Regions from separate parts of the Ligilactobacillus saerimneri genome, predicted to be linked through region 2. Evidence: predicted binding sites of a transcription regulator. Region 2 holds the regulator's gene; the other holds the start of a gene.
The links. The regulator NrdR, encoded in region 2, represses ribonucleotide reductase genes. The targets are predictions, from matches to a motif close to ACACNATATATNGTGT.

Region 1: a site for NrdR is predicted at 1,602-1,617, ahead of nrdD (anaerobic ribonucleoside-triphosphate reductase). Genes of this name have one in related genera too.

The regions. Positions count from the first base shown of each region.
Region 1 covers NZ_CP144759.1:1,083,777-1,088,611, reverse strand. Annotated here, with positions in the region: gene V3C97_RS05280 (exopolysaccharide biosynthesis polyprenyl glycosylphosphotransferase) at 1-534, shown strand, start outside; gene V3C97_RS05275 (TIGR01440 family protein) at 815-1,417, opposite strand; gene nrdD (anaerobic ribonucleoside-triphosphate reductase) at 1,673-3,823, shown strand; gene nrdG (anaerobic ribonucleoside-triphosphate reductase activating protein) at 3,823-4,500, shown strand; gene spxA (transcriptional regulator SpxA) at 4,794-4,835, shown strand, end outside.
Region 2 covers NZ_CP144759.1:557,970-562,804, reverse strand. Annotated here, with positions in the region: gene thrS (threonine--tRNA ligase) at 1-361, opposite strand, end outside; gene dnaI (primosomal protein DnaI) at 677-1,597, opposite strand; gene V3C97_RS02680 (DnaD domain protein) at 1,611-2,960, opposite strand; gene nrdR (transcriptional regulator NrdR) at 2,975-3,445, opposite strand; gene coaE (dephospho-CoA kinase) at 3,455-4,072, opposite strand; gene mutM (bifunctional DNA-formamidopyrimidine glycosylase/DNA-(apurinic or apyrimidinic site) lyase) at 4,072-4,835, opposite strand, start outside.

The sequences.
Region 1 (4,835 bases), 530 kb from region 2:
ATTGGAATGATCATCAGTATTCCGTTTATTATTATCTTTGGAATAATCATTAAATTGACTTCTAAAGGACCTGTCTTCTACAAGCAAGAACGGGTTGGTTATATGGGAAAGAACTTCTATGTGGTAAAGCTACGCTCGATGCGCAACGATGCTGAGGCTAAAACCGGCGCGGTTTGGGCGCAAAAAGATGACCCACGGGTAACACCTGTTGGTAAGTTTATGCGTAAAACCCGTATTGATGAACTGCCACAATTTTGGAATGTTTTAAAGGGGGATATGAGTTTAGTTGGTCCTCGCCCTGAACGTCCTGAATTGACTGAGAAGTTTTTCAAGCAATGGCCAGAATTTCCGCAACGTTTACGGATCATCCCTGGTATTACAGGGTACGCTCAAGTGAACGGGGGCTATGATATTGCCCCAGATGAAAAGTGCCACCTGGATAATTACTATATCGAGCATTACTCATTTGGTTTTGATATAAAAATTGCTTTGCAAACGATTAAAATAATGTTTACCGGTGATGGTGCACGCTGATAAAAAGTATGTATCAACCGTTAATTTGTAAAGCACAAAGAGTTAGAAAAATTAGCGAATCAATTACCCAAGCATGAATTTGGTATGCTTCCAAATTCATGCTTTTTGTATTGCTTAATAAGTATTTTGCAGTAAGGAATCTCTAGTCGATACGGAGCAGTGGGCCACACTTTGAGCATCGTGGTTTTTATTTCTAAAATGACCTTAATAAAAATGCCCGATAATCATTAGCGCAATTTGTCTAATAATTATCGGGCAATTTATTTACGAAATTTTATGCTTAGTGCATGTAGTATTGGTTAACTGGATGCTTGGTGTCAAATGGATCCCATTCGTACTTAGCACGTGCTCCCCCGATTAATTTTGGTCGAGACTTGAGATAAGTAACATGGGCATCACCAATTTCAGTGATAGAAGTGCGGACAGGAATTTGTACAAACTTGACATGCATCCCGATGGAAGTGTCGCCGATGTCCATTCCGCCAGCGGCAACAATATGTTCAACTTCAACAGGATCTTTAAATGCTTCGAAAGCAGCAATTTGACCGGAGCCACCAGCATGAACTTGCGGGAAGACCGTAACGATTTCTAAGTTGTTAGCTTCTGCCACGGAACGTTCAACTACTAACGCACGGTTCAAGTGTTCACATCCTTGAACAGCCAAATGAATGCCTAAAGGTTTGAGAATATGGTGAATTGTGTTAACAATGGTATGGGCAACATCCAAACTAGGGTGTTTACCAATGTGTTTACCTTGAACTTCACTAGTGCTCATACCTAGAACAAAGATGTCACCGGCTTTAAAGTTGGATTGGCTTAACATTTCAGTTAATCCTTGTTTGGTTTGTTCACCAATTTTACTTAAGTCAATATGATGTTCCATAATTGGACCCTCTTTTCTATAATGTATACATTTTCATTATAGCTGATATAAAAACGCTAGCAACTTTAATGAACTTAAATTAATTTTTTGTCGAAAATGCGCGAAGTTATAACGATTTATGTATAGAGGTAAATAATTGGTATTGTATTTAACAAGGGGACAGTATAGAATATAGTTGTTTGCCACACGACATGTTGTGGCTTTTGACAGTTTTATACACAATATATAGATATATAGAACGAAGGGGCGCTAATAATGGAAACCAGAACAGCAGTCAAATTTGCCTTTCCCAAGCAGGTTAAAAAAAATGATGGTTATCAGATGCCATTTGGATTATACAAAATCATACATATTTTACAGCAGATGAACATCAGTACTAGTGATCAAGAGCTGATTCTGGCACAGTTGGCAGATAGTTGGGCAGGACAAGATCAAGTAACAACTGCAGAGATTCGGCATACCTTATTAGCGGTTTTACGTGAACAAGGACTGAATGATGCAGCTGACCAATATTTGACAGTGCGGCACCAGCAATTAGCTGACTGGGAAATTCAAACCAATCCTGAAAAACGCTTAGCACGGTTACAGTCAAAAGATCCAACGTTAGTGCATGAAAATGCTAATAAAGATAGCAACGTTTTTAATACCCAAAGAGATTTAACGGCTGGGACAGTTGGTAAAACTTTAGGCTTAAAAATGATGCCTGAACACGTTGCTAAGGCTCATTTACGGGGGGATATCCATTGGCACGACTTGGACTATACGCCATGGAGTCCAATGACTAACTGCTGTTTGATTGATTTTAAAGAAATGTTGACCAATGGTTTTAAGATTGGTAATGCTGAAGTCGAGTCACCTAAATCTATTCAGACAGCGACTGCACAGATGGCGCAAATAATTGCTAACGTTGCATCTAGTCAGTATGGAGGGTGCTCTGCTGACCGAATCGATGAAGTATTAGAACCATTTGCCTTACGCAATTATGAAAAACATTTGCGGGAATCAGCTGAATTTATCGATGATCCGGTTAAGCAAGAACGTTTTGCCAAGAAACGGACGAAAAAAGATATTTATGATGCAATGCAGGGATTAGAATATGAGATTAACACGCTCTTTTCCTCGCAAGGACAAACACCATTTACCACTTTAGGGTTTGGTTTGGGAACATCTTGGATTGCTCGGGAGATTCAAAAATCAATTTTACGGATTAGAATTGCCGGATTGGGTCGTGAGAAACGGACAGCTATTTTCCCTAAGCTAGTGTTTACTATAAAGCGGGGCTTAAATTTGCAGCCTGGTGATCCTAACTATGATATTAAGCAACTAGCCGTTGAATGTGCAACAAAGCGGATGTATCCAGATGTTTTGATGTATGACACGATCAAGAAGATAACAGGGAGCTTTAAAGCTCCTATGGGGTGTCGGTCTTTCCTTCAAGGATGGAAGGATGAACAGGGACGAGAAGTAAATTCGGGCCGGATGAACCTGGGAGTAGTTACGGTTAATCTTCCTCGGATTGCTTTAGAAAGTGACCACAAGATGGAACAATTTTGGGAAATTTTTGAGGAGCGAATGGAATTAGCCGAAGACGCTTTGGTTTATAAAGTCCAACGAGTTCTTGATGCTCAGCCAGAAAATGCGCCTATTTTGTATCAATATGGTGCTTTTGGTCAGCGTCTCAAGCCAGGTGAAAGTGTTAAAAAACTGTTTGAGAACGAACGAGCAACGGTTTCTTTGGGGTATATTGGCTTGTATGAAGTAGGAACATATTTCTTTGGTCCTACTTGGGAAAAGAATAAGGAAGCTCATGATTTCACCTTGGAGATTGTTAAGCGCCTGGCTGCAAAGTGTAAACAATGGTCACAAGAATATGGTTATCACTTTAGTGTTTACTCCACTCCAAGTGAGTCTTTAACTGACCGCTTTTGCCGTCTAGATACCGCTAAATTTGGCAAGATAAAGGATATTACGGCTAAGGAATATTATACAAACAGTTTCCACTATGATGTGCGAAAACACCCTACACCATTTGAAAAGTTAGATTTTGAAAAAGATTATCCCTACTATGCTGCTGGCGGATTCATTCATTACTGCGAATATCCTAATTTAAAGCAAAATCCTAAAGCTTTAGAAGCAGTGTGGGATTGGGCATATGATAAAGTAGGGTATTTAGGGACCAATACGCCAATAGATCAATGCTTTAAGTGCGGTTTTAAGGGTGAATTTAAAGCGACTGCCAAAGGATTTGAGTGTCCAGAATGTGGTAACCATGACCCTAAGACCTGTGATTGCGTCAAAAGAACATGTGGTTACTTAGGAAATCCACTGCAACGGCCAATGGTTCATGGGCGCCACGTTGAAATCGCTGCGCGCGAGAAGAACTTAGCAGATGGGATGGTCGAATAATGTCTGATAAGAAAATCAAAATTAGTATCGGTGGCGATACCCAGTTTGTTTCGGCCAATCAATTTATAGCTAAAAAGGAAAAGGCACAACCACGGCGGACTAAAAAACGAAGGGGGCCCCGCAATCCGCAGCCGCAAGAATGGTTGGCGTCTGATTTAAGCCAGCAGATGATTGCGGATTATAAGCCGTTCAATTTTGTTGACGGTGAGGGGGTACGGTGCAGCCTTTATGTTTCGGGATGCAAGTTCGCATGTCCGGGATGCTACAACCGTGTTGCTCAGAATTTTCATTATGGACATCCGTATACGCAAAAATTAGAAGATCAAATCATACGTGACCTAGGCGAATCCTATGTGCAAGGGTTAACGTTGCTAGGGGGAGAACCATTTTTGAATACGCAAGTGTGTTTACGCCTAGTCAAACGAATTCGCCAAGAATATGGGCATAGTAAGGATATTTGGTCTTGGACAGGATATAAATGGGATGAATTGATGGTGGAATCTGCAGATAAGTTAGAGTTATTGTCCTACCTGGATATTTTAGTTGACGGAAGATTTGAAGAAGATCTGAAAGACTTAACACTGCAATTCCGTGGTAGTTCTAACCAACGAATCATTGATGTCCCACAGTCCTTAGCTACTGGTAAAGTAGTAATTTGGGATAAGCTAGTACATTAAAAAGATTGGGCTTGCCCAATCTTTTTTTAATACCTATTGTTAAAAAGTAAGTGATGTGATAAGATACTTACATAGTGTTAGTAAATTTGTTGTTATAAAATTATTGCTCCTAAGATAATAAGTGAATACGAGTATCTGCTAGTTGTACTTGTTTTGTAATGGGGCATAAGCAACATATTGGTGTCAAAAAGTTATTGTTTATTTAATAAATTACCTATATCTTTACTGAAAAAAAACAGGTAAAATATAAGTAGGATGTGTGAGGCTGACATATATAAAGGAATGTGATATTTATGGTTACTTTATTTACATCACCTAGTTGTACGTCATGCCGG
Region 2 (4,835 bases):
CTTCTTGGAGCAATTCAACTGTATAAGGATCTGCTGCATATTGGGCTGCTAATTCATCAACATCACCTACAACATGTTCAACCTTCAAGTTTGCCTTCGCAAATTCCTTAATTTTTGCTTCTAAAGCCGCTAATTCATCGACAGAAACTTGCATCTCATCTCGGTCTGAATCAACGTAAAAACCTTCGTCACTGTCTTTAGCGCCGACATATTCCCCTAAGCGAATCCCAGCAAAACTATCAGTCAATGCTCCCCGTAAGAAGAAAGCAACTGATTCACGCAGGGCTTGCAAGCCTTCCTGAGAATCACGATCAATTTTGTTAACTGAACCGTCTGGTAACATTACTGCAACTTGTGCCATAATCTCAATCTCCTTTTTATAAATTAAATAAAAAAGCCCCTAGCACCGTCTAAATACGGCACTAGGGACGTCATTAACATCTTTAATAACGTGGTTCCACCCACATTCAAGTAGACCTAGTCTACTCCTCTCATAGTTGGTAACGGAAACTACCCGGCTCGACTTTGCATCCAGCTCTATTGGTTATGGTGGTAAGTCAACCTTTGATTGTTCTCAGTCCCTCAATCATCCCTGTTTATGGTTGACCGTTTGTCCTTAACTAGATTTACATTTATTAAACCACTACATGTTATTGAAGGCAAGGAAAATTTGTAACTAATTGCGCCGCCAATTCTTGCCCGATACTGCCATTTCTTTAGATAAATACCGTACTCGCTCCATAATTCGCTTAGCCTTCAAGGGTTCCACCACGGAGTTAGTGCTGTATGCTAAATGTTCTTCCAGTTCAGCTTGCGTTTTGTTGGACGTGAAGAAGGTTGGTAATTCCTCTTGCATCCGGTACTCCAAGATAACCCCTAAAACATCATCCCGCAACCAGCCACTCATCGTTTCAGCTCCAATATCATCTAAAATTAAAATTGGCGCTTGTTTGATACCGTTGATCTCTTTAAGGACAACATTTTCTGAAATACTATCTTTGAAACGAACTGCTAATGATGGAAAATGGGCTAAAGTACAAGCAATATCTTTACGGGCTAATTCATGAGCCATGGCAGCCATCAAGTACGTTTTTCCCACCCCAAATGGACCGGTTAGGTATAAGCCCTGGTGAAATTCACCCGGGTTTGACACATACTCTTTAACGAAATTAACTGCTGCTAATAAGGCAGCATCGCGCCCTTCTTCCCGCTGATAGTTCCTGAAGTTTGCATTACGCATACTTTTCGGAACATTGATCGTAGTAAACCGCTTTTGAGCTGCCTGTGCCTGCTGTTTCCGCACTAATTCAGCGGTAGGAATATAAGTTACCTCAACTTTACCCCGCACCAAGCTCAAGGCCGGCGTATAGCCCGGCATGAAGGTTTTTTGCCCCGCTGCAATTTTTTGCTTAACGTCATAGTACTCATATAATTTACTTGCATTTGTCGCAATAAAAGCCTGGGCGTCTGGGACTTCAGACTGCATAATAAACTGTTGGATCTCCTTGTCCTGTGCCAACTGGCGTAGTATTTCTTGATATTCATGGAGGTTTTCCCGGGGGAATTTACTCCGTAAAATTCTGCCCATGTTTTCCATTTAATATTCCTCCTTATTTACCCAGCAAACGATCCAAATCGGCTAATCCTTGATCAATATCATTTTTTGTCTGTGATTCTGACTGACCCATAGCTTTCGCATTTGCCCGCTTCTCTTGTCCTGGCTTTTGTGTCTGTGCTTGTGTTTGGGCCCATTGGGGTAACTTTTCTTTACTAAATACACGTTGCTTCTGCCTACGAGCAGTGCGATCTTGGGTTCTTTTTTCTTTCCACTGGCGCACATAAACAATCGCTTGTTCCGGTGTCTGCACCCGATTAGCTCCCCAGTTGGAAATGGTACGTTCAACCGTACCGGCCCGTAAATTATCAAAATTTTGATCCACCAGATAATAATGCAACATAATATTAATAATTCCTGGAGCTATTCCTTGCTGTAACAAGTTTTGCACCACATATTTATCCGCCCGTGTCGGAAAACTAGCTGTATTGCGCGCAGCATTTTTTTGTTCAAAAATAGCCTGCAAAAACGCCATTGGTGGATATGCTTTGGCAGCAGTTGCCAAATTTTGCTCAGCTGCTGTTAGCTTTACTTCAGTTGAAGTTTGGTCCGCAGCTGTTCTCTTTTTTCCTACCTTAGCCTGTGAACTATAACGTGCCATTGCCTGGTTGCTAAGTTGGTTAAAATCAACGTGACCCTGTTCATCCGCTACTGAATCAATCAAATTCACCAACGCTAACTCGTTAAGTCCGTACATAACGCCTACACTATAAGCAACCCGGATATTTTGCTTGAAATTACTTGTATCCAGATAAGTTTTCTTATGTAGAAGCTGGTCGACAAATTCAAAATCAATTGGGTTGGTGGCTGGCAGGGTTACTGCCACATCAGCCCAAATAGGTGACTGTTTAGCTCGTACTTGGTCCCCCACTGCTTGCCGCAGTAGCTGCTGGATTGCAGGCGTATTAAAAGATAATTCGCGTTTCCACGCAGCAGCCATCCCCGTGCCAATACTTGCTGTCAATCGTTCACTTAATTGTGGATCATCAAAAAAACGAGTTGGTGACAACGGCGGATTCATCACCAACAAGACCCAGTTTCCCAGCTGATCGTGCTGGCGGACAACCTGGAGCAAGTTGACTTGGACTAACTGTTGGGCTGCAGTTGCCAAATCCTCGATCCCAAAATTCAGCTGTACAAAAAGATCTTTTAGAGGACGCCGTTCACTAACTAGCGGTTCGGGAGTCAACGTGGTTTGCAGTGTGGCATATAGGCCCACGGCTCCTGGCCCAACGATGGGCTGATACAGGCGCGTAATGGTTGCTAAGTCCGCCCCACTAATATTATCGGTAGCAATAACAACATAGCCATCGTTTCCTGCCAAGTGTTGCCACTGTTGCTCCATCGCGATCTTCCTTTCTACTTCCTAGCCTTTTTATCCCGTGCCATTAATTCTTCTAGCTCATCCCGAAAAGCCGCCATGTCCTTGAATTGGCGATAAACACTGGCAAAACGAATATATGCCACTTCATCAACATCGGCCAAAATTCCCATGATATATTCACCGATCAATTGGCTAGAAACCTCGGTTCCCCCCACTGACCGCACCTTATTTTCAACTTGATTGACGATCGTGGTGATTTGATCCATGCCAACAGGACGCTTTTCAGTCGCCCGCACGATCCCCTTCAGGATCTTCTCACGGTTAAACTCTTCCCGCGTCCCGTTCTTTTTGATAACCAATAATGGGGTGGCTTCTACCCGCTCAAAAGTCGTAAAGCGAAAACCACAATTTGTACATTCGCGGCGACGCCGAATTGCATGCCCTTCATCTGCTGGACGACTATCAACCACCCGTGATCCTTCTTCATGACATTTTGGACATTTCATTATGTTCACCTACTCTTTTTTCTTAGAAAATCTAATCTGGCGGAGCTCAAACCACTGGTCTACTTGTGGTTTCCACCCAAGAGGACCCTTTCCAGTATCAAGAGTCCAATCTGCGTGGGCAATTCGCCAAGTATTGTCTTTTTGGGCCTTAATCCGGGCTTGAGCTTCCACTTTGGGTAACTGGTTCCGCTGCTGTAATCGTGCTAACTGAATAGTTTCGTCAACTACTGTTACCCATACGGCATCACAATATTGTTCATAGTGCCCTTCAAATAATAATGGGATATCTAACACGACCACTGCAACACCTTTTTGCCGGTACTTTTGCAACTGCATCAGGATTTCTTCCCTAATTAACGGGTGCGTAATCTCATTCAATTTTGCTAATTGTTTAGGATCAGAAAAGACTAACCGACCCAGCTTACGCCTCAACAAGCTACCGTCTGGGGCAAGATATGCCTTACCAAAATGTGCTATCACCTGTTGCAACCCCTGGCTTCCGGGTGCAACTATCATCTGTGCAATTGCATCGGCATCAATAATTTTAGCCCCTTTTTGCGCTAAATACTGACTAACAGTTGATTTTCCACTAGCTATTCCACCAGTAATTCCTAAAACGTATGTCATCATTCTACCTTTTGACATTGCGGACAAAAATGTGTCCCCCGTTGCCCAACTTTAATTTTTTCAATTATAGTACCACACCGTGGACAGGGATGACCGTCATTGCCATAAACATTTAATGCAAATTGAAACTCCCCCATATTGCGGAAAGCATCGGTATATGAACGAATGGTTGTCCCTCCGGCGGTAATCGCCCGTTGTAACTCTGCAATGATATTTTGCCTCAGGGCAGTAATCTCTGACCGTGTCACATGGTTAGCAGGAGTTTCCGGATGAATCTTGGTCATCCATAAAACCTCATCAACATAAATGTTTCCTAATCCGGTCACAATCGTTTGGTCAAGTAGCGCGGTTTTTATAGCTTTTTTGCGCCGGTGTAGTGCTTGCGCAAAGTAATCCACGGTAAATTCTGGTGCGAATGGCTCTGGTCCCAATTTTTGGAGTGACTTGAGGTCATTTTCTTGTCCTGTCTGCACTAAGCGCATTCTGCCAAATTTACGTGAATCGTTGTAGCGCAACTGTTGCCCGTCATCAAGGTCAAACACTACATGGGTATGCTTTTCCAACGGTTGTGTCTGGGGTTGAACAAAATACTTTCCTTCCATCCGTAAATGCGATACAACCGTCAAATCGCCCGAAAACCGTAATAATAAGTATTTTCCCCGCCGGTCAACGGTCAGGATCTTTTTACCCGTTAGTTGCGTCACAAACTCCGTCAGGTCACTCTCGATCATTTTGGGATATAAGACCGTTACCTTTTTTACTG